DNA from 3 places in the Thioalkalivibrio sp. ALD1 genome. Region 1 is predicted to be linked to each of the others. Evidence: predicted binding sites of a transcription regulator. Region 1 holds the regulator's gene; each other region holds the start of a gene.

The links. The regulator sigma-54, encoded in region 1, starts transcription at its own class of promoters, with help from an activator protein. The targets are predictions, from matches to a motif close to TGGCANGNTNCNTGCTT.
Region 2: the regulator sigma-54 is predicted to act here: its motif matches at 4,546-4,562, upstream of pepA (flocculation-associated PEP-CTERM protein PepA).
Region 3: the regulator sigma-54 is predicted to act here: its motif matches at 3,072-3,088, upstream of F623_RS0107430 (PEP-CTERM sorting domain-containing protein).

The regions. Positions count from the first base shown of each region.
Region 1 covers NZ_KB906241.1:696,145-704,019, reverse strand. The annotation lists gene hisD (histidinol dehydrogenase) at 1-710, shown strand, start outside; gene hisC (histidinol-phosphate transaminase) at 707-1,804, shown strand; gene F623_RS0103310 (HPr family phosphocarrier protein) at 1,979-2,248, opposite strand; gene F623_RS0103305 (PTS sugar transporter subunit IIA) at 2,220-2,645, opposite strand; gene rapZ (RNase adapter RapZ) at 2,650-3,534, opposite strand; gene hprK (HPr(Ser) kinase/phosphatase) at 3,535-4,566, opposite strand; gene F623_RS0103290 (PTS sugar transporter subunit IIA) at 4,633-5,103, opposite strand; gene hpf (ribosome hibernation-promoting factor, HPF/YfiA family) at 5,108-5,446, opposite strand; gene F623_RS0103280 (RNA polymerase factor sigma-54) at 5,449-6,942, opposite strand; gene lptB (LPS export ABC transporter ATP-binding protein) at 7,012-7,794, opposite strand; gene lptA (lipopolysaccharide transport periplasmic protein LptA) at 7,791-7,875, opposite strand, start outside.
Region 2 covers NZ_KB906241.1:188,001-195,875, forward strand. The annotation lists gene prsR (PEP-CTERM-box response regulator transcription factor) at 1-851, shown strand, start outside; gene prsT (XrtA/PEP-CTERM system TPR-repeat protein PrsT) at 886-3,666, shown strand; gene F623_RS0100980 (class I SAM-dependent methyltransferase) at 3,757-4,425, opposite strand; gene pepA (flocculation-associated PEP-CTERM protein PepA) at 4,655-5,491, shown strand; gene F623_RS0100990 (ThiF family adenylyltransferase) at 5,620-6,495, opposite strand; gene F623_RS0100995 (PEP-CTERM/exosortase system-associated acyltransferase) at 6,767-7,537, opposite strand; gene F623_RS0101000 (acyl-homoserine-lactone synthase) at 7,527-7,875, opposite strand, start outside.
Region 3 covers NZ_KB906243.1:22,281-30,155, reverse strand. The annotation lists gene F623_RS0107445 (TRAP transporter permease) at 1-92, opposite strand, end outside; gene F623_RS0107440 (TAXI family TRAP transporter solute-binding subunit) at 89-1,090, opposite strand; gene F623_RS0107435 (PEP-CTERM sorting domain-containing protein) at 1,325-1,957, opposite strand; gene F623_RS0107430 (PEP-CTERM sorting domain-containing protein) at 2,303-2,992, opposite strand; gene glyA (serine hydroxymethyltransferase) at 3,579-4,838, shown strand; gene nrdR (transcriptional regulator NrdR) at 4,861-5,412, shown strand; gene ribD (bifunctional diaminohydroxyphosphoribosylaminopyrimidine deaminase/5-amino-6-(5-phosphoribosylamino)uracil reductase RibD) at 5,412-6,587, shown strand; gene F623_RS0107410 (riboflavin synthase) at 6,726-7,409, shown strand; gene ribBA (bifunctional 3,4-dihydroxy-2-butanone-4-phosphate synthase/GTP cyclohydrolase II) at 7,437-7,875, shown strand, end outside.

The DNA of each region.
Region 1 (7,875 bases):
TGGCCTACGGCACCCAGACCATCCCGGCGGTGGACAAGATCGTCGGCCCGGGCAATATCTTTGTGGCCGCGGCCAAGCGCGAGGTATTTGGCACGGTCGGCATCGACATGATCGCCGGCCCCTCGGAGATCCTGGTGGTCTGCGACGGCGAGACCGACCCGGACTGGATCGCGGCCGATTTGTTCTCGCAGGCCGAGCACGACGAACAGGCCCAGTCCATCCTGCTGTCCTGGGACGAGGCCTTCCTCGACCGCGTGGCCGAAGCCATGGACCGCCTGCTGATCGAAATGCCGCGCGCCGAGATCATCCGCACCAGCCTCGACAAGCGCGGCGCGCTGGTGAAGGTACGCGACTCCGCCGAGGCCGTTGTCGTCGCCAATCGCATCGCCCCGGAACACCTCGAGCTGTCGGTGGCCGACCCGCAGGCGATGCTGGACGCCGGGCTGCGCCACGCCGGCGCGATCTTTATGGGCCGCTACACCTCCGAGGCCCTGGGCGACTACTGCGCCGGGCCCAACCACGTGCTGCCGACCTCGCGCACCGCGCGCTTCTCCTCGCCGCTGGGGGTCTACGACTTCCAGAAACGCTCGAGCATCATCCACTGCTCGGCCGAGGGGGCGGCGAAGCTCGGCAAGACCGCCGCTGCCCTCGCGCACGGCGAGGGGCTGACCGCCCACGCCCGCTCCGCCGAACTGCGCGGCGGGCAATGAGCCTGCCGCACGAAAGCCGCAGCCCGGATGCCCTGATGCGTCCGGAGGTCCTGGCGCAGCCGGCCTATCAGGTGGCCGATGCGACCGGCCTGATCAAGCTGGACGCAATGGAAAACCCGCACCCCTGGCCCGGCGCGCTGGAAGACGCCTGGCTGGAGGCCCTGCGTGACCCGCAACTGAATCGCTACCCGGATGCTCAGGCCCGCGACCTGGCCGAGCAGGTGCGCGCCGCCCATGGCGTGCCCGAGGCGGCCGGGTTGATATTCGGCAACGGCTCCGACGAACTGATTCAGATCCTGATCATGGCGGTCGCCGCCTCCGGCCGCCCGATCCTGGCGCCAGAGCCGACCTTCGTAATGTACGGTGTCCTGGCCCGCGCAATGGGCGTGCCCTTCATCGGCGTCCCGCTGAACAACGATTTCACCCTGGACCTCGACGCGATGCATGCCGCCCTGGCCGAGCACGTGCCGGCGGTCGTCTTCCTGGCCTACCCGAACAATCCGACCGGAACACTGGACGACCCGGTCGCCGTGCAGGCGATCATCGAGGCCAACCCCGGCGTCACGGTGGTCGACGAGGCCTATGCCCCGTTCGCCTCCCACAGCTTCCTGCCGGAGGTCGGCCAATACGACGGGCTGATGGTGATGCGTACGGTCTCGAAGCTGGGGCTGGCCGGTGCTCGCCTGGGCTATCTGGCCGCCTCCGCGGGCTGGATCGATGCCCTCGACCGGCTGCGCCTGCCCTACAACATCAATACCCTGACCCAGCGCTCGGTCGCCTTCGCCCTGGATCACCGTGAGGCCCTGGATGAGCAGGCGCACGGCATCATCGAAGAGCGCGGCCGGCTGTCCGACGCGCTTGCGGCGATCGACGGCGTCGACCACGTGTTCCCGAGTCAGGCGAACTTCATCCTCTTTCGGGTGCGCGAGGGGCAGGGGCATGCGAGCTTCGCGGCCCTGCGCGACGCCGGCATCCTCGTCAAGGATGTTGGCCGCGCGCACCCGCTACTGGCTGACTGCCTGCGCGTCACCGTCGGCCGCCCCGACGAGAACGACGCGTTTCTTGCGGCCCTGCGCAACGCCCTCGCCGGCTGAACCCTGATTTCTGAGGCTGGGCCTGGTTCGCCATCCGGTGTTTACGGTGCTTTCGTCCGGCCGCCTACCTGCGCTGGCGAGACAGCGCTTGGCAGTATGTGGACCGAAGGCACGTGAACACCGGATGGCGAACCAGGCCCAGCCTCGAGAAGGCATGGAGGCAGAAGGGGAGGGTTAGGCGTCCTCGCCGAAGCGGTTGGCGACGAGTTCGGTGAGGGCGTCGAGGGCCTCTTCGGCGTCATCGCCGTCAGTGGTGATGGTGACCTCGGAGCCCTGCGCCGCCGCCAGCATCATCACCCCCATGATGCTCTTGCCGTTCACTTCCTGGGAATTCCGGGATACGGTCACATCGGACGCGTACTGGCTGGCCAGGCTCACAAACTTGGCCGCCGCACGCGCATGCATCCCCAGGCGATTAACGATGGGGACTGCGCGCTGCGGCATCCGAACACTCCTGGTCACAAAGAAGGATGCCATCGTGCCCGCCCGACAGGGCCTTGTTGACCAGCTCCGTCAGCGGCAGATGGCGGTAGTTCAGCACACGGATCAGCATCGGCAGGTTGATCCCGGCAATGACGCGGGCATTCGCCCCCCGCGCCACGCGGCTGGCCACATTGGAGGGGGTAGAACCGAACATGTCGGTCAGGATCAGCACGCCGGAACCGGAATCCAGCTCGCCCAGACGCGCCCTCGCGCGGGCCAGCACCTCGTCGGGGTCGTCATTCTGCGACATCGCCATGGACTCGCAATCCTCTGGCAGGTCGCCCAGCATGCTGCGGGCCGTCTGCAGCAGGGTGTCGCCGAGGTTTTGATGCGTGATCAGGATCAGACCAACGCCCATGGACTCACTCCGATTCGAGGGGCAGGGATAGCTCGCGGTGACGGGTGCTAACAGTAACATGTTCGCGCCCCCGCCACGCAGCCGCCAGCCGCTCCACGAGATAGACCGAACGGTGGCGCCCGCCGGTGCACCCGATCGATACGGTCACATAGCTGCGGTGATCCTGCCGGATACGCGGCACCCACTGTTCCAGAAAGCCCTGTATCCCGTCATACATCTCCTCGACCTCGCCATGACGCGCAAGAAACTCGCAAACGGCGGCGTCGCGCCCGGTCAGTGGGGCCAGGTCGCGTTCGTAGTGCGGGTTGGGCAGGCAGCGGACGTCGAACACGAAGTCGGAGTCCAGCGGCGCCCCGTGCTTGAACCCGAATGACTGAAAGAGCAGGGACAGACGCTCTTCGCCCAGCAACCCAACGCGGTCGCGCAGGGTGCGTGCGAGATCATGCATCGACAACCGGGAGGTGTCCACGGTCAGATCGGCCTCGGCCGCGACATGCCCGAGCCAGTCGCGTTCACGCTCGATAGCGTCGACCAGCGGGACGCCGTCGCGCGCCAGCGGATGCCGGCGCCGCGTCAAGTGGTAACGCCGCAGCAGGACCTCGCTGGAGGCCTGCAGGAACATCACCTCGACCTGCAGCCCCTTGCCTCGAAGCTCGCGCAGCAGGTCGGCAAAACCCTCCAGCGCAGTCAGCCCGCTACGGACATCCACCCCGACCGCCAGATGACGGTCTTCGTCGGCATCGTAGTCGCCGCTGCGGACCTGATCGATGAGCCCGGGAAGCAGCGGCAACGGCAGGTTGTCGACGCAAAAATATCCGGCGTCCTCCAGCGTGTGCAGGGCGACCGTCTTGCCGGAGCCCGAAAGGCCACTAACCAGCAGAAGTCGCACTCAGCCCTCCGGATCCGGGTTGGGAACGGTGGTCGCCGGGATCGCACGGTGGTAAGGCGGCTCCTCGGGCTCGCCGCTCATCTGCCGGCGCTGACGTGCGCGCAGGTCGTCACCGGCGACATAGCCCTGCATGTGCAGCATGTGGCTGCGCACCGCCGCCTCGATCATGACCGCGATGTTGCGCCCCGGAGCGACCGGCAGGCTGATCAGCGGGATGCGCAGCCCGAGGATATCGATCTCCCCACGGCGCCCGTTCAGGCGATCGTCCGGCACCGGCGAAGGCTCGCTGTGGTCGCGCAGGTCAATGATCAGCCGCAGATACTTGCCACCCTTGATTGCCGAATCCCCGTACATGGCGCGGACGTTCAGCACCCCCAGCCCGCGGACCTCGAGCAGGTCCTGCAGCAGGGCCGGGCAATGTCCGCGCACGATATCCGGGGCGATGCGGGCGAACTCCGGCGCATCGTCGGCAATCAACCGGTGCCCGCGCGAGATGAGCTCCAGCGCCACCTCGCTCTTGCCCACGCTGGAGGCCCCGCTGATCAGCACGCCGATTCCGAGGATCTCCATGAACACGCCATGGCGCACCTCGAAATGGGCCAGCCGCTGCTGCAGGAAGTAGCGCAGCAGCGAGATGATCTCGTGGCTGCTGGTGGAGGAGCACAGGATCAGTGGCAGCTGCTCCTCGGGGACGTCCGGCATCTCCGAGAACGGGCAGGTGTCCTCGGCAAAGATCACCGCGGTCGTGCCGGTGCGGGCCATCTCCAGGATCAGCTGCTCGCGCTGCTCATCGCTCAGCCGCGCGATATAGCGCGCCTCGAAATCGCCGATCACCTGAATGCGATTTGGCCGGATCAGGTTGAGGTGCCCGGCCAGGGGCAGGTCGTCTCCGTCCCCGCCTACCAGATTGCGGTCGGGTGCGACCTGCTCGCCATGGACGTAGCGCAGGTCCAGGCGGTTGCCCATCGCCTGGATCAGGGCCTCGACGGTGATGTCGCGTGCGATGCCACCCTCCCCCAGTGCCTCGTTCATCCACGCATCTCCGGAAGAGTCAGCGTTGAGTGTCGGAACATGGTGAACACTGCTGGGGCCCCATGATCAGGCGTCGCCGAAGGCCCTGGTCAGTGCACGCTCCAGGGCGTCCGCGTCACCGGCACGACGCAGCGAGGCGATATTGTCGGGCTGAGAAAGGCCACGAGCCAGCTGCGCCAGGAGATCCAGGTGTTCACTGGTAGCCGCCTCGGGGACCAGCAGCGCGATCAGGATATCCACCGGCTCGTGATCCATGGCGTCGAAGTCGACGCCCTGGTCCAGCCGCAGGACCGCGACCCGGGGGGCGTCGATCTCGGCCAGGCGCCCGTGCGGGATGGCCACACCATGACCGAGACCGGTGGAGCCAAGCTTCTCGCGGGCAGAGAGGGCCTCGAAGATGGCCCCGCTGGCCGGACCGGCGGACTCCTCGCCGCCGACGGCCAGCAATTCGGCCAGGGTCTCGAGCGACCGCTTCTGGCTGGAACACTCGGGTTCCAGTCGAATACGGTCGCGGGTGATCAGCTCGGCAATGGTCATTGCGTTACAGGGCCTGTTCGCGGTTGCGCTGGGCACCCTCGGCGCGGTGATGGTCCTTGACCTTTTCCTTGTGCTTGATGAGCTGGCGATCCACCTTGTCGATCAGGCCATCGATCGCCGCATACATGTCCTCGTGACTGGCTTCTGCGTGGATGTGATTACCGCTGACCTGGAGATTGGCCTCTGCCTTGTTGTTCAGGTTCTGATTTTTCTCGTGGGTCAGCACCACATGCACGTCGATCACCTTGTCGAAGTGGCGCTCCAGCTTCGCGAACTTTTCGTTTACGTAGTCGCGCAGGGCGTCGGTGATATCGACGTGATGGCCGGTCAGGTTGATCTGCATGGTCAGGCTCCTTTTTGCTTGGTTCCGCTTGGCATGCTCGCCATCTGCCGGCGTTCACTGGAAGACGGTATGTGCATGGCCTCGCGGTACTTGGCCACGGTACGTCGGGCCACATTGATGCCCCGATCCGACAGGATCTGGGCCAGTTTGGCATCGCTCAGTGGCTTGTTCGCGGTCTCGCCACCAATCAGTTCTCGAATCATGGCACGGATCGCGGTCGCCGAGCATTCGCCACCGTCGGCCGTCCCGACATGACTGGAAAAGAAATACTTGAACTCGAATACCCCACGCGGGGTGTGCATGTATTTCTGTGTGGTCACTCGCGAGATGGTCGACTCGTGCATCTCCAGGGCCTCGGCGATGTCACGCAGGATCAGTGGCTGCATGGCGACTTCGCCATGCTCGAGAAACCCCTGCTGGCGCAGGACGATGGCCTGGGCGACCCGCAACAGGGTATCGTTGCGGCTGTGCAGGCTCTTCAGGAACCAGCGCGCCTCCTGCAGCTGATCGCGCATGAACGCGCTGTCACGCGCATCGGAGACCTGCCGCACCATGCCTGCATAGAGATCATTGATGCGAATGCGCGGAGCAATCTCCGGGTTCAGGTCCACACGCCAGCCATCGCGGTCATGGCGGACATAGACATCCGGCACGACGTATTCCGAAGTGGACTCGCTGATCTGGGCACCCGGACGCGGGTTCAGAGTACGGATCAGGTCCAGCGCCCGCGCCAGTTCGTCTGGATCGCGCACGCCTGACTGCCGCTGCAGGGCCCGGTAGTCCCGCTTGGCCAGGCTCTCCATGCCGTTTTCCAGGATGGCTCGAGCCGCGTCGCGCGCCGGGGCATCCGGCGCCAGATGGCGCAGCTGGATCTCCAGACACTCGCGCAGGTCCCGCGCACCGACGCCCAGCGGGTCGCACTGCTGAATCCAGTGCAGCACCGCCTCGACCTCGTCGACCCCCACGGGCTCGTCCTCGCCCTGGCTGATCATCTCCGCCAGCGCCTCGAGATCACCGTCCAGGTAGCCATCCGGGCTGATCGCGTCGATCAGCGCCGCGCCGATCCGCTGGTCGCGCGGGGTCAGGTGGCTCAGATGCAGCTGCCAGAGCAGATGGTCCTGCAGGCCCTCGTCGTCGCCGTCGGAGGTATTCTCCAGCGGATCGCGATCATCCAGGCCGCGCGGGCTCGGAGCGGGCTCGTAGATGTCGTCCCAGCGGCTGTCGGTGCTCAGCTCCTCGGGGATCACGTCATCGCCGGCCGTATCGGCCTGCATGCGATCCCCGTCGACCCGCTCGCCCCCTTCCTCCGGGCGCTCGCCCAGAGCCTCCTCGCCCTCGTCCTCCACCTGCTCGAGCATGGGATTGCTTTCCAGCGCCTGCTGGATCTCCGCCTGCAACTCCAGCGTGGAAAGCTGCAACAGGCGAATGGCCTGTTGCAGCTGCGGGGTCATCGTCAGCGTCTGCCCCAGCTGCAGATTGAGCCCGGGTTTCAGCATCGCGGTTTCAGGTCCATCGTGACCATTAAGACCCTCTCAAGAAGACATTGATCCATCTGCACCGAGAGCTCACAGCCGAAAGTTTTCACCGAGGTACACCCGGCGTACCTGCGGGTCGTCCAGCAGTTCCTGCGGAGTCCCCGCGCTCAGGATGCGGCCCTCGCTAAGAATATAGGCCCTGTCGCAGATTCCGAGTGTCTCGCGCACATTGTGGTCGGAAATCAGTACCCCGATCCCGCGCTGGGCCAGGTGTCCAATCACGGCCTGGATATCACCCACGGAAATCGGATCCACGCCGGCGAACGGCTCGTCCAGGCAGATAAAGCGTGGATCACCAGCCAGCGCTCGCGCAATCTCCGCGCGACGGCGCTCGCCTCCGGACAAGGCAATCCCCGGACTGTGCCGCACCGTCTCCAACTGAAATTCCTCGATCAGGGCATCGCCGATCCGACGACGTTCGTGGCGATCGAGCTCCGGCCGGAGCTCCAGCACGGCCTGGAGATTGTCCCAAACACTCAGTCGCCGGAATATCGAGGCCTCCTGCGGCAGGTAGCCCAGCCCGGCGCGGGCCCGCGCATGAATTGGGGCATGGGTTATATCCCGGTCGCCCAGCGTGATACGGCCGCGATTGGGCCGTATCAGGCCGACCAGGCTGTAGAAACAGGTGGTCTTGCCCGCCCCGTTCGGGCCCAGCAGCCCCACCACCTCGCCGGGCGCCAGGTCGACATCGACGCGATCCAGTACCGTACGCTTGCCATAGCGCTTGGTCAGCTCGCGTCCGGCCAGATAGCCGGCCACCGGAGGGGCTTCGCCATCCGTCCCTGCTGGTATGCTGGGGTCCACCTCGGTCATTCGCCGTCTTCGCGGGGCTGGATCCTGATGCGTACACGCTCGTCATCGGTCTCGCCACGCTCGGCTTCGATGATGTCGGTT
Region 2 (7,875 bases), 510 kb from region 1:
CCGATGCCACCGTACTGTTGCTGGGCGAGAGCGGCACAGGGAAGGAGGTTCTGGCGCGTGCAGTGCACGACTTGAGCGGTCGCGCGAACGAGCGCTTCGTAGCGATCAACTGCGCCGCGATCCCGGAGAACCTGCTGGAAAGCGAGCTGTTCGGCTACGAGAAAGGTGCCTTCACCGGGGCCTCGCGCCAGACCATCGGCAAGATCGAGCACGCCAACAACGGCACCTTGTTCCTGGACGAGATCGGCGACCTGCCACACAGCCTGCAGGCCAAGCTGCTGCGGTTTCTGCAGGAGCGCAAGGTCGAACGCCTCGGCGGCCGCGCCGAGATCCCGGTCAACGTCCGCATCATCGGCGCCACGAATCAGGATCTGAAGGCACTGATTCAGGAAGGCGAGTTTCGCGAGGACTTGTACTACCGCATCAGCGAGATTTCGGTCTCCATCCCTCCCCTGCGCGAGCGCAAGGGAGACGCAACCCTGCTGGCGCACTATCTGCTCGACCGCTTTACCGAAGATCAGCGGCGACCGCGACGCGGTTTCACGCTGGACGCCACCAACGCGATCGAGGCCTACGACTGGCCAGGCAACGTGCGCGAGATGGAAAACCTGATCCGCCGCGCCGTGATCATGGCCGACGGCCAGATGATTACCGCCAAGGACCTGGGCCTGGAGCCCCCCCATGGCGACGTCCCGGCAGTGCGACTACGCGACATCCGCGAACACGCGGAACACGAAGCCATCCTGAAAGCGATGGCCCGCAGCAAGAACAACATTGCCCAGGCCGCGGATCAACTCGGAATCACGCGGCCCACTCTCTACAGCCTGCTCGACAAATTTGGCCTGAGGTAAACCCGCCATGAAGACTCTCCGTCCTGTACGCCATGTGGTGGGCTCGCCCCGCCGTACCCTTCCACGCCTGGCCCCGCTGCTGATGGCGCTGACCCTCGTCGGTTGCGATGCCCTGGGCACCCCGACCGAGGCCGAACACCGGGAACGTGCCGAGCGCCATATGGAGGCAGGCGAATACGCCGCGGCCACCATCGAGTACCGCAATGCGCTGCAGCACAATCCGGACCCCGAGATGCGCGGCCGCCTGGGGCTCGCGTATCTGCGCGACCAGCAGCCTCAGCCAGCCGTACGCCACCTGCAACGAGCACTGGAATCTGGAGCCGACCCGAACGTTTATGCGCTGCCTCTGGCGCAGCTCCTGTTCACCCTGGGGGGCAGTGGCGCGATCAGCGAGATCCCTGAGGCCGACGACCTGGAAGGCGAAGATGCCGCGCGCCTGCAGGCTTACCGCGCGCTGGCGGCATTCCAGGCCGGGGAGGCCACCACCGGCGCGGAGTACCTGGCGGCGGCAGAGGAAAAACGCGACGACCTGGTGGAGATTCACCTGGCGCGCGCCTACAAGGCCATGTCCGATGGAGACGCCGAGCAGGCGATGAAGATGACCGATGCGGCCCTGGAGGCCGACCCCGAGTTCTCGCCAGCCTGGTCCCTCAAGGGCGACCTGGAACGGGTGCAGGGCGACCCCGAAGCCGCACTCAAGGCATTCGACCGTGCCGTTGAACTGCGTCCGGACGCCATCGCCGAGCGCCTGAAACGAGGGCTCATGCATGTCGAACTGGGGCACTTCGACAAGGCCCGCGAGGACGGCAAGTTTCTCCAGCAAGGCGCCCCGGACAACCCCGGCGGCCACTTCCTGCTGGGCCTGGTCGAGTTCGAGAGCGGCGAGCCTGCGGCGGCTCGCCCCCATCTGGAAGAAACGCTGGCGGTAGCCGGCAACTATCGCCTCGCGATGCCCTATCTGGCGGCCATTCGCCTGGAAGAAGGCAACTGGTCCCAGGCCGAGCGCCTGCTCGAGCGCCACCATGCGCTGGGCCCACCAAGCGCGATGAGCTATCGGCTGCTGGCCCAGTTGCGCATCGAGCAAGGGCGTCCCCAGGAGGCTCGACGCATCCTGGCCGACGCGTTGAGCGAGCGACCCGATCTGGTCGAGGCCCTGGGGGACCAGCTGGCCGCGCTCTACATCGGCGAGGGGGACACCGAAAGCGGGATCGAAATCCTGCGCGAGGCACTGGCCAACCGTGCCGACCGGCCGGAACTGCAGGAGATGCTGGGGATTGCCCTCGTACGGCACGGGGATCACGAACAGGGGATGGAACTCCTGCAACGTGTCGCCATCGAGAGCACCGATGTACGGCTGGCCGACTACTCGGTTGCCCTGGCCCATATTCGGGACGGGCAGTACGACAAGGCGCTCGAGGCAACCGAACGCCTGCGCGAAAAGGACCCGGAAAACCCACAGGGATACAACCTGATGGGGGCAGCCCTGCTGGGCCTCGGCGAAATCCACGAAGCACGTCTGGTCTATCAGGAAGGTCTGTCGCTCCATCCGGACAACAGTCCCCTGGCCCTGAATCTGAGCTCGCTTGAGGTACGCCAGGGCAACCTGGACACCGCCCGCGAGATTCTCGAGGACCTGCAGGAACGCGAGCCCGGGCACCCCACCTCGGCCATCCGGCTGGCAACGCTGCACTTTCAGCAGGGCGAGATGGAGGCCGGCAAGCGCTGGCTGCAAAGCGCGATCGAGGAACACCCTGACCGGATCGAACCCTACCTGATGCTGGCCCGCGCGCAGAACCAGCAGGAGGATTATTCAGCCGCCCGCTCCACCCTGGAGAAGGCGCGCGCACACCACCCCAACGACACGCGCGTACTCGGTCTGCTGGTCGACTTGCAGGAACGCGAACGGGATTTCGCGGGCGCGGCGGAAGTGCTCGCACATCTGGCCGTGCTGCGGCCGGAGGCCGCGGAAGTACGTTTCCGGCTGGCACGTAACCTCGCCGCCCTGGGCGAGACCGAGCAGGCCGTCACGGCCCTGCGCGAGACGTTGTCGATCGACTCCAGCCACATGAGTGCGCGCATGGTGCTGACCCGACACCTCAGCCTGGCCGGCGAGATAGACGAGGCACGCAGCGTCTTCGAGCCTGTCGCGGAGCGTGCCCCCGAGGCGGCCCAGGTCATCGCGCAACAGGCATGGTTCGACGCACAAGCCGGTGAACTTGAACAGGCGATCGAGGGCTATGAACGCGCACTCGAACGCGAAGTCCGGCGCGACTGGCTGGTGGAGAAATACCAGGTGCAGCAACGGGCCGGGCAGACCGAGGCGGCAATCGAGACCCTCCAGGGCTGGCTGCAGGATCACCCCGAAGATACGGCCGCACGACACCTGCTCGGTTCTGCGCAAATCAACTCGGGACGGGAGCCCGAGGCACTGGACACCTACGAAACCTTGCTGGAACAACGCCCCAACGATGTCATCGCGCTGAACAATGCGGCGTGGCTGGCCCGAGAGTCCGATAATCGCCGCGCCCGCGAGTACGCCCAGCGGGCCGTCGAGCTGGCCCCGGACCAACCCGCCGTTCTCGACACTCTGGGGGTAGTACTGCTGGAGGGTGGTGATACCGAAAGCGCCCTGGAGACCCTGCGACGGGCGTATCGGATGAGCCCACAGGCACCGGATATCGGGTTCCATCTGGCGCAGGCCTACCAGGCCAGCGGCGAAACCGAACAGGCGCGCGCCCTGCTGACGGAGCTACTGGACGCCCACGAGGACTTCCCGGAACGCGAGCAGGCCCAGTCGCTGCACGAGTCGCTGTAAAGCCGGAACAGCAAGAACGACATACCGAGCGAAAGCCCACGTTCGCGTGGGCTTTCGCTTTTCCAGCCAGCGATGAAATCGACGCCGGGGCTACTGCGGTCGCTTTAACAGCAGGTTGTAGCAGTTGCCCGAGATCGAGGAGTCGACCACCTGGAATCCGGCACTGGTGAACCGGCTCAGGATATCCCTTGCCTCGTACGGCGTGTGCAGGATGCCCTTGCGCATGCCCCAGCGATTGATGCGTTCGGCAATGACCTTCAGCGGCTGGGGCGTGCGTGGATACAGCAATACGTTCGCGGCCAGCGTACCCCCGGGCTTGAGCACCCGAAGGGCCTCGTGGATGGCGCCATCCACATCCGGAAAGCAGTGCACGGAGTTGGCGATGTTGGCCGTATCGAACTCGCCGTCGGCGAACGGCAGCTCCGCGGCGTCGGCGTGTTTGACAGTCACGTGCTCGTCCTTTGCGAAACGATGACGCGCGCCCGCCAGCATGGACTCGGCGTAATCCACACCGACCACCTCGCTCTCCGGCAGCTTCCGCCGCCAGCGCCACTTGATCGCCATTTCCAGCAGCGTCCCCGTGCCACAGCCGATCTCCAGGTGCCGGGCCCCCATGTTTCGGCCAAAAAACCGGACCTGGGCGCCCAGCGTGCTGTTGTAGGCAAAAGTGAGGATCAGGAAGCCGCGAGCGTCGTACCACCACGGTGGCGATTTGTAGGCCTCGGCAATCTCGTCTCGGGTCTTGGCGCGCTTGGACATGAGCATCTCCTTAACGACTCAAGCGCCTCGTTGCCCGGCTGTCCGGTTTTTTTACACGGGCCTTTCTCGAGTCAGCACAAAAAACAAAAAATACCAAATTTATCCGTTAGTTATATCGATTGGCACGCAGCCTGCTTTACTTCGAGTGCAGGACAGGAAGGCTAGCAAGCCAAAGTGAAAGCAAACGCAATTTCAAACACGTAGACACTAACAGGTGGAGGATTTCAACATGGAAAGGTTCAAGCAAACAGCGCTGGGCGCGGTACTGGCAGTTGCCAGCCTGGGGCTTGCAGGTACCGCCCACGCCGGCGTCTTTACCATTGATGATTCGCAGCTTGGGCTGACGAACATCCCGGTAGGTGAGCGTCAGGTCGACCGTATTACCGGTGGCTATGAGGAACTGCTGACCCTCGATGCCGACGGCTCCTTCGATGCGGCGGCCTACTGGAACGTCGGTCAGTACTTCCTTGGAGGCACGTCAGTAAGCAACCGGCTGGGTTCCTCGGGAGACGATGCCGATCTGTTCTACGGCCTGTATGCCGTGTTCGAGTCCTCGGGCAACTACAACGCAGCCACAGGTGAGTTCACCGGGGCAAGCGGCTCGATCGCGCTCTATCTGGACCCGAACCTGGATACCTCCTTCGGGTTCAACTCGAACGATGCCGCAGACGGTGTCGCCCTTGGCAACACGGGTGATGACATCCTTGTCGGCTGGTCCGACGTGTTCGAACGGGGCGCGGGTTCCTTCGATCCCGATTCGGACGATATCGGCAGCTTCGCGCTGATCTTCAACGAATGGATGCTTTCGGACGACGGCAAGCAATTCTTCACCAGTCCGGAGCCGTTCTACATGAACGTTCGTGTAACCGGCCAGTTCGACTTCATCGAAGGCTTCGAGGAAGTCGACCAGCGCACCACCTTCGAGGTGGTCGGCTCGGCCGACGCCCGCTGGTCCGAACGGCAGGAAGTGCCGGAACCGGCCATGCTGCTTCTGCTGGGAACCGGGCTGGTACTGCTCGGCTTCGTCGCCACGCGACGCCGCCGCGAGACCGGTCTGGAAGCCTAGCAGCCCTTGTGGTTGGGCCTTCTGCTCCCCCCTGGGTGGAAGTCCTCTCCCGGCCCCTCGTCTTCGGACGAGGGGTTTTTTTGTGTCTGGACCATGCACTACAACAAGAACGACCGGACAGAAGCTTTCTAGACCTTTGCCCGGAGGTGCGCCATCCGGCGACGCCCGATCGCCAGAAACAGTTGCTGCAGGGGATTGCGATTGCCGCCAGGGCGCCAGGTGCGGGCGAGGCGCTGGCGATAGGCATCGAAGTGGACTCCATGCGGCGCCCAGGCGACGCGACCCCGCCCCAGCAGGATCTTCAGGGCCTCGGTGCCCATAACTCCGGCACACAGTTCACAGGCCATCACGGTCGACGGGCCATGCCGGGCCGCCAGGTCAACGGCCGCGGGATCGGCCAGGTACCCCATCTGCATCATCGAAGGGGCCAGCCCCATCATGAAACGCAGGGCCAGCTCCTCGTCGGGCAACCCATCGCGCAGATCGAAGTAATCATCGAACGACAACCCGCCGGGGCGGAAATTCAGCAAGGCCGCCCCCATGCCAAGCGGGGCAACGGTGATCGCAGGGATGCCCCGGTCGGCAGATGCGGCGAAGACCTCGCGGCGCGCCTGAAACACGAAAAAGTCGAGCCCGTCGACGTACAGATCGACGTCCTGCAGGAAGGCATCCAGATTGTGGCGGTCAATGCCTTCCGGGAATGTGGTGATCTCGAGTTCCGGATTGATGTCCAGCGCCATCTCGCGCAGGACCTCGACCTTGGGCCTGCCCAGGCGAGACATACCCGCCCCCGCCTGACGGTTCAGGTTGTGCAACTCGAAGGAGTCGAAATCTGCGATATGAAACCGGCCGATCCCGAGACGAGCCAGCGTCAGCAGGTGGGCCCCGCCAACACCGCCGAGGCCGGCAATGGCCACCCGTGAGCCACGCAGGCGCTCCAGCTCGGGCCAGGTGACCCAGCCGTGAGTGCGTCGAAAGGCCGTGTGATAGTCGAACTCAGGCATCAGGCCGCCCCCGGGAACGCCATTCAGTGTACACGTTCACGGCTTCGTCGCGATTGCGAACGAACAAGGCGCAGTGGCTGGCCAAGCCGGTTTCCGTTGAATGGCTCCGGGGTTGATGTCCGCCCTGCTTCGGTCCTGCGTTGCACGCCGAGTCAATCCATAGCGGCCAAACAGAACCCGCTACCCGCTGCGCAGTGTGCGTAAGCTCCGGGCGCGCTCGTCTGGAAAGACAGGAACGGCCTACGCGGGCATGCGCCTTGATCGGCGTTGGTTAAGCAGCCGCATCCCAGAGAGAGTCGGAGGGATGGGGATCGGAGAGGTTCACATAGGAGTGCGCATAGAGCTGGCTCATCGACGGCGAACGGTGAATCCCGGCCAGGGCCGTGAGCAGACTGATATGAAACGGCGCGCGGCGACCATGGTAATTCTGGACCGTGCCGATTTGCTTGACCTTCAGCCCATGGCGACGAAGGATTCGCGCCAGCGATGGCTCCATCATGGCAAAGGCATGCGAACGGCCCTGGATCTCCATCATCGCGACCGCACTCATGAACAGGCTCAACGCCAGTAGCGGGAAGGTGCGCGCCTGTTCCAAGGGCACATTCAACAGGTGAAGGTCCCCCACCGGGGTGACCGATTCACCCAGACGTCGCCGGAACAGGCCATTGACCGCCAGCCGGGAAACCTCGCATATGTCGCCCCGCTCCATCCGGTCCGGACGATACTCGGTCTCGTAAAAACTGTTCTGGCAATGCCGTTCCATCGGCAGTTCTTGCAACTTCCGGCGGGCGTCGTCGACATGCACCACGCGGACACAGCCCGCGCTGGTACCGCTCACCACATGTTGCAGCAGGCAGTGTGTCGACTGGGCGTCATATTCGTCGATCTCGCGCTCGTCAGGGCAGTCTTCCTCGGATTCGTAACCGAACTCGCGGCAGTAGACCTCGTAGCGCAGCCGGTAAACGGCTTCCATCTGCTCCTCATCCGGCTGCACCAGAGAGAAGTAGCGACAAAAGGCCGTAATGAGCGGGTCATCCTGCACAGGGCACTTCCATAGCCCCAGGGGCGCGATACGGACGCCTGCGCCAGCAACGCTTGTAAACCGGTTTCGCACGGCTGGAGAACGGCGGATTCCCGGCAAACTCTGCATAGTGGGAGTGCTCCGATGCATCGCCCAGTCCCAGACGGCGGCGCCAGGCAGAAAGGGCTACCCCCGACTCGTCGGTGGGCGCCCGGAACGGCAAACGCACCCCCCGGTGATCACACTTCTCGCCACACAATTCAATCGGGATGTGGTGGCGCTGGAGCAGCCGTGCAAGTGCCGGCCGAATCATGAACAACAAAAAATCATAGCCATGATTCCTGGCATACGACTGGGCA
Region 3 (7,875 bases), on a different contig from region 1:
TGACGGGCGCCGGATTCCAGTTCCTGGGCGGTCTCGGCCGCCTTGTCCGCCGATTCCGTGGCGGGTTCGGTCGTCCCCCTGGTCTCGCTCATTCAATCAACCCCGCTTCACGGAAGTAGCGTTGGGCCCCCGGGTGCAGGGGGGCCGACAGTCCCTCGTCCACCATCGTCTCGCGTTCCAGCGGTGCGAAAGCCGGGTGAAGGCCGCGAAAGGTCTCGAAGTTCTCGAAAACCGCGCGGGTGATCTCGTATACAGCCCGGTCCGAGGTGCGGGTCGAGGTGACCAGTGTGGCGCCGACACCGTAGGTGTGTATGTCGTCGTCCTGGCCGGGGTAGGTGCCGGCCGGGATCACGGCTCGCAGGTAGTAGGGGGTCTCCTCGACCAACTGGTCGACGGTTGTCCCCGTGATCGAAACCAGGCGGGCGTCGCAGGTTGCGATGGGCTCCTGGATCGCGGCCGAGGGATGCCCAACCGAAAAGACAAAGGCATCGATGCGGTTGTCGCACAGTGCCTGGGCCTGTTCGCGGGAGGGCAGTTCGCTGACCCGGCGGAAGGTGGCATGGTCCCAATCCAGTGCTTCCATCAGGTCTTCCATCAGGATGCGCTGGCCGGAGCCCGGGTTGCCGATGTTGACGCGCTTGCCGGGCAGGTCATCCAGGCCCTCGATACCCGAGTCGGGGCGTACCACCAGCGTCAGGGGTTCGGCATGCAAGCTGAAGACCGCTCGCAAGTGGGCGGCGGGGCCAAATTCCTCGAAGCGCCCGGAGCCCCGGTAGGCGTGGTGCTGAAGATCCGACTGCGCGACACCGAAATCCATGTCGCCCGAACGGATCATGTTGAGATTGAATACCGAGCCGCCGGTACTTTCGGCCGTACAGCGCATCCCGTGTTCGCCGCGCCGGGTGTTGAACAGGCGGCACAGATGCTGTCCCGCCGGATAGTACACCCCGGTTACACCGCCGGTGCCGATGTTGATGAATCGAGACTCGGCTTGCGCGGTGGGGGCAACAAGCAGGCCGACAAGAGCAAGCAATGGCAGCAGGCGTTGCAGCCATGGTCGGTTGGCTCTCGGCACACTGGATCGACTCATACGCCCTCCGGGGTTATGCCGGGAATGAATCGCGGCAGTGCCGAGGATTCTAGGGAGACGCAGATCAAATAGCACGTTCGCCTTCAGGTCGATCTTGCCAGTGGGCCGGAGCGATGAGGGCAATCCTCATTCGGGAAGTCTGGGGTCCCGCGCAGGACAGCCCTCCGTCAGATGCACGAGCACGCCCGGCGGGCGTGCTCGTGATTGCTTGGTGGCGGGTCGCAGGAAGTTGGGTCAAACCGGAGAACTGGGCCCCAATCGTCGGTTGCGGCGTAGAACCAGCCCGAGCAGCCCGAGTCCCAGGCCCATCAGCAGCATCGTCCGGGGTTCGGGGACGGTGCCGGCCGCGCCCGAACGGTAATAGACGCTGATATGCGAGATGTTGCGCGTGGCCATGCCGGGATAATCGAACGGGGGCTGGGTAAAGGGGCTGTTGTAGCTGCCACTCATGCCGGTCATCAGGAACCCGACCAGGTTGGTGCCGCTGCCATGGTTGAACAGGAACAACAGGTCGCCGTATTCCCATTCCGCATCCAGGGCCCATTGGCCACTGTGGCGATTGCCGTCAAAGCTGGCGAGGGTCGAGCTGTTTGTGCCGGGAGAGGTCCAGCGGCCGTCGAACAGCCAGTCGCTGAACCCGAAAAATCCCGTACCCCCGGCAGTATTGACCAGCCAGCTCGAGGGGTCCCCGGCGGTGAAGTCGGCAGCCGCACCATCCAGGGGCGACAGGATCTGACAGCCGGCATTGTTGGTGACGCGGTCAGCGACACTGCCGGACAGGGCACTGCAGTCGAGAAGGGCGGCCTGGGTGGTCCCGGAGAGCGACAGGCTCAACAGGAGCAACGTCCCGGCCAAGAACGAGGGCAAAGGCTTGGATGACATCGGACCTACCTCCATGGGACCAAAGTCCCTCCATGGTTTGTAGTGTTTCCCTCATGAATGCGGCTGTGGCCGACATCGCCCGAAAGTGCCATCACTCACCGAGAGGTAATTAAGCATGGTCCATGCCAATTTGGGGGTGTTGCGGTGATTGGGTTCTCAAAACAACGGGTTGTAGCGAATGGTGCGGAGGGACCAGCGGACGATCAGGGTTCAGGTGTAAAAAATCCCGACATGGCCGGCGGCGGCCGGGCACATGCATCGCTGGCCAGAAGACTTGAACGCGAAGATGGCGCCACGTGGCGCCATCTTCGTGTTGTGCAGTGGGGATGCTCAGGCCGCAATCGAGCCCTTGTGCGCTTTGCGCCGGAAGACGATACCCAGCAAGCCCAGCCCCAGGCCCAGCAGCAGCAGGGTACGGGGTTCGGGGACCGGTACGCCCGGACGGTAGTAAATACTCACATGCGAGATATCCCTGTCATTCCCCGCGCCCGGCAGCGGGAAGGGCGGACTGGTGAACGGCGTGGCGTAGGAGCCGCTGAAGCCGGTCATCAGGAAGCCGGTCAGGTTGGTGCTGCCGCCGTCCTTGAACAGGAATAGCAGGTCGCCGTAGACGAAGCTCGGATCGAGCGTCCAGGTCCCGCTCTGCGCGTGGCCGTTCAGAGTGACCAGGTTGAGGGTCGGGTCCGCCGGATCGAATTCCAGGGGATCGCCATTGCTGTCCGGCGGGTCTTCCCAGCGTCCATCGTATTGCCAGTTGCTGATGCCGAAGAAGCCCGTGCCACCGGCCGTGTTGACGATCCAGTTGGAGGGGTCGCCCCCTACGGGGTCATTCACATTCCCGCCCAGCGGAGAAAGAATCTGGCAGCCGATGTTGGTGGTCACGCGATTCTGTACGCCCCCGTCCAGGTTGGCGCAGTCGAGCAACGGGTCAATTACGGCAGACTGCGCGGCGCCGGAAAATCCCAGGCCCAGCAAGAAGACCGCACTCGCGAAATAGGGTGTCAATCGTGTTGGTTTCATTTTGTTGGCCTCCCCGGGGGTATTGCCTCCGGGAAAATGCGCGGTTCCGGACAGTCCGGTCCTCCTGCATATGAATTCGAAGCAGAAACGGTGCCATGTTGGATGGTGCGGAAAATCGGTTTGGAAAAACATACGCATAGCCGTATATTCCAGATGCTGTCGCGAATCAGTCGCAGTGGATGCGTAAAGAAATACGACACTGTTGTTACTGTGGTTGAATCAATGTAGCCATTGCAGGCGAAGGGAGTGCACCTGGAGTCGGGTTGGCCGCTTTCGAGTCCGGGTTGGTGTAAAGAAACTGGACAAGGGGGGCGCGAGCAGGGTGTCCCATGTCGCGAACGCGGTGATGACGGCGGCATTAGCGAATGAGATCGTCGGGTGTATCGTTCTGAAAAAATTGCAATAAAGTCGTTCAGGTACGGCATGTCGGTCCGCCGCCGGCAGGTCGACGCCGCAGCGCCGGCCTGAAAAAAAGACCCGCATCCCCTATCATTACGCGTCTTTGTTTCCCCCTTCCCTGGCCTGCGCCGGTGAGTCGGCGCGCCGGGAAACCGAATCCACGAAAGTAATGAAACGGGAGATCCGAATGTTTTCGATCGACATGAGCATCCACGGCTACGACGATGAACTCTGGGGCGCGATCAGCAAGGAGGCGCAGCGCCAGGAAGAGCACATCGAGCTGATCGCCTCCGAGAACTACACCAGCCCGCGCGTGATGGAGGCCCAGGGCTCCGTGCTGACCAACAAGTACGCCGAGGGCTATCCGGGCAAGCGCTACTACGGTGGCTGCGAGTACGTGGATATCGTTGAACAGCTTGCGATCGATCGCCTCAAGGAGCTCTACGGTGCCGACTACGCGAACGTGCAGCCGCATTCCGGCTCGCAGGCGAACGCAGCCGTGTACATGGCCCTGCTGCAGCCGCATGACACCGTGCTCGGCATGAGCCTGGACGCCGGCGGTCACCTGACCCACGGTGCCAAGCCGAACTTCTCCGGCAAGATCTACAACGCGGTGCAGTACGGCATCACCGACGAGGGCCTGATCGACTACGACGAGGTCCAGAGCCTGGCCACCGAGCACCAGCCGAAGATGATTGTCGCCGGCTTTTCCGCCTACTCGCGCGTGGTCGACTGGAAGCGCTTCCGCGAGATCGCCGATTCCGTGGGCGCCTACCTGATGGTGGACATGGCCCACGTTTCCGGCCTGATCGCCGCCGGCGAATATCCGAACCCGATCGACCACGCCCACGTGGTCACCTCGACCACGCACAAGTCCCTGCGCGGGCCGCGTGGCGGCTTCATCATCACCAAGGGTCAGCCGGAGCTGAACAAGAAGTTCCAGTCGCTGATCTTCCCGGGGACCCAGGGCGGCCCGCTGATGCACGTGATCGCCGGCAAGGCGGTGGCGTTCAAGGAGGCCCTGGAGCCGGAATTCAAGACCTACCAGAAGCAGGTGATCGCCAACGCCCGCGCGATGGCCGAGGTCCTGGTCGAGCGCGGCTACGACATCGTCTCCGGCGGCACTGACAACCACCTGTTCCTGCTGAGCCTGGTGTCCAAGGGCATGACCGGCAAGGCCGCGGACGCCGCGCTGGGTCGCGCCAACATCACGGTCAACAAGAACGCGGTGCCGAACGACCCGCAGTCCCCGTTCGTGACCTCCGGCATCCGCATCGGCACCGCCGCGCTGACCACCCGTGGCTTCACCGAGGCCGAGTCGCGCGAGCTGGCCGGCTGGATCGCCGACGTGCTGGACGACCACGAGAACGAGCAGGTGATCGACGCGACCCGCGACAAGGTCGTCGAGATCTGCCGCCGCTTCCCGGTCTATGGCGCCCCCGAATAACGCGGCGTAGCGGCGGCCTGCCATGCGCTGCCCGGCCTGTGGCGCCCACGACACCCGTGTGGTGGACTCGCGGGTGGCCGGCCCGGAGCAGGAACAGATCCGGCGCCGGCGCGAGTGCCGCGAATGCCGGGCGCGGTTCACCACCTTCGAACGGGCGGAGTTCAGCCTGCCGCGGGTGGTCAAGCGCTCCGGCGAGCGCGTCGCCTTCGACGAGGACAAGCTGCGCAGCGGTCTGCGCCGGGCGCTGCACAAGCGCCCGGTGAAGACCGAGGATGTCGAGCGCGTGATCGACGACATCAAGCGCCAGCTCGCCTCCCTGGCGGCCCCCGAGGTCAAGTCCGACCGTATTGGCGAGATGGTCCTGGCGGCCTTGCATGCCCTGGACCATGTGGCCTATATCCGTTTTGCCTCCATCTATCTGAGCTTTGCCAGCGTGCAATCCTTCCGCGAGGCCATCGAACGGCTCGAGGATGACCTGACGCCGGAGATGCGCCGTTCACAGCTGCGCCTGATCGATGAAGGACTCTCCGACACGGATACCGCCGCGTCGGGGGATTCGCAGGAGGACGACTGATGGCACAGCCGGGACACGAGCAGGCGGTGGACGATCGACTCCACATGGCGCGGGCGCTGGAGCTGGCCGATCTGGGCCGCTTCAGTGCCGATCCCAATCCTCGGGTGGGCTGTGTGCTGGTACGCGATGACGAGGTCGTCGGAGAGGGGCTGCACTGGCGTGCCGGCGAGCCGCACGCCGAGGTGAACGCCCTGCGCGCGGCCGGCGACGACGCGCGCGGGGCCACCGTCTACGTGACGCTCGAGCCGTGCAGTCATTACGGCCGCACCCCACCCTGCACCGAGGCGCTGATCCAGGCCGGAGTGGCCCGGGTCGTGATCGCGATGCAGGATCCGAATCCGCAGGTTTGTGGCGGCGGCATGGAGGCCCTGCGCGCGGCCGGGATCGAGGTCGAAACCGGGGTGCTCGAGGCCGAGGCGCGGGCGCTGAACCCGGGCTTTGTCCAGCGCATGGAGCAGGGACGCCCCTGGGTCCGGATCAAGCTCGCGGCGAGCCTGGACGGGCGCACGGCGATGGCCTCGGGCGAGTCGCGCTGGATTACCGGCGAGGCGGCGCGTCGCGACGTACAGCTGTGGCGGGCGCGCGCCGGGGCGATCCTGACCGGCAGCGGTACCGTGGTGGCCGACGACCCGCGCCTGACCGTGCGCATGAAACCGCACCAGCTGGCCGCCCAGGCCGGCTTCCCCGATGACCCGCACTACTCGGATCTGCCGACCCGCCAGCCGCTCAGGGTGATCCTGGATGCCCGTCTGCGCACGCCCCCCGGCGCCCAGATCCTGAAGAGCGGCCCTGTGTGGGTCCTGACCGGGCCGGATGCCGCGCGCTCGCCGGCGGCCGATACCTTGCGCGGGCACGGCGCGGACGTGCGTCCGATCGCATTGGCCAGCGACTCGCCCGAGGGCGGGCTGGATCTCGGCGAGGTGCTGGCGGAACTGGCGCGGGCCGAGGTCAACGAGCTGCATGTGGAGTCCGGCCCGGGCCTCGCCGGGGCCTTGGCCCGCGGGGGCTGGGTGGACGAGTGGCTGTTGTACCAGGCGCCGTTGCTGCTGGGCTCGAGTGCCCGCCCGCTTGTGGAGTGGCCGCTGGCGCGCATGGACGAGCGCGCGGAGCTGGAGATCCTCGAAAGCCGCTGGGTCGGCGACAGCCTGCGCCTGCGGGCCCGCCCGCGCTCCTGATGGTCCGATCGTCCTGTGCCTTGTCGGGTGCTAAATCCATACGTCCTCCATCGTGTGGTGCGAACGCCTTCGCGTTTCCCTAAGATGGGCGGCTCGCGGCACCCTCTCCCGGGGCGGCCTGCAACTGAAACAAGGCCCATGTTCACCGGAATCATCGAGACCCTCGGCAGCCTGGATCGCCTGACGCCTAGTGGCGGCGACGTACGCCTGTACGTGGATGCCCCCGGAATGGACCTGTCGGACACGCGCCTGGGCGATTCCATCGCGGTGAACGGCGTGTGCCTAACCGTGACCGACCTGACAGCCGCGGGCTTCGCCGCCGATGTCTCGCGCGAGTCCCTGAACGTGACCACGCTGGGCGGGCTGGAGCCCGGCGACCGGGTTAACCTGGAGCGGGCGCTGGCCCTGGGCGACCGCCTCGGCGGCCACATGGTCTCGGGCCACGTCGATGGCGTGGGCGAGGTGGTCGCGATGGAGCCGGACGCGCGCTCGACCCGCGTGCGCTTTCGTGCCCCCGCCGCGCTGGCGCGCTACATCGCGGCGAAGGGCTCGATCACCATCGACGGCACCAGCCTGACCGTGAATCAGGTCGACGGGGCCGAGTTCGAGGTCAACATCATCCCCCACACCTGGTCGCTGACCCGCTTCTCTGTGTACGCCGTGGGTACGCCGGTGAACCTGGAGGTCGACCTGATCGCCCGCTACCTGGAACGGTTGATGCTGGGCGAACGCGCGGCGGAGCCGGGCACGGACGCCGGCGATCTGTCCGAGGCCTGGCTGGCCGAACAGGGCTTCCCCAATCATCCCGGGCCGCGCGACTGAGCGCACGGCCCCCGACCGAAGGCACGCATGGAATTTTCCAATACCGAAACCATCCTCGAGGAACTGCAGGCCGGCCGCATGGTGGTCATCGTCGACGACGAGGACCGCGAGAACGAGGGCGATCTGCTGATGCTCGCCTCGCATGTGCGCCCCGAGGACATCAACTTCATGGCCAAGTATGGCCGCGGGCTGATCTGCCTGACGCTGACCCGCGAGCGCTGCAAGCAGCTCGCGCTTCCGCTGATGGTGACCGACACCAACGATGTGCACGGCACCAACTTCACGCTGTCCATCGAGGCCGCCGAGGGCGTGACTACGGGTATTTCTGCCTATGACCGCGCGCACACGATTCGCACGGCCGTGGCGCCAAACGCGCAGCCGGGCGACATCGTCCAGCCGGGGCATGTGTTCCCGCTGATGGCGCAGCCGGGCGGGGTGATCGTGCGCGCCGGCCATACCGAGGCCG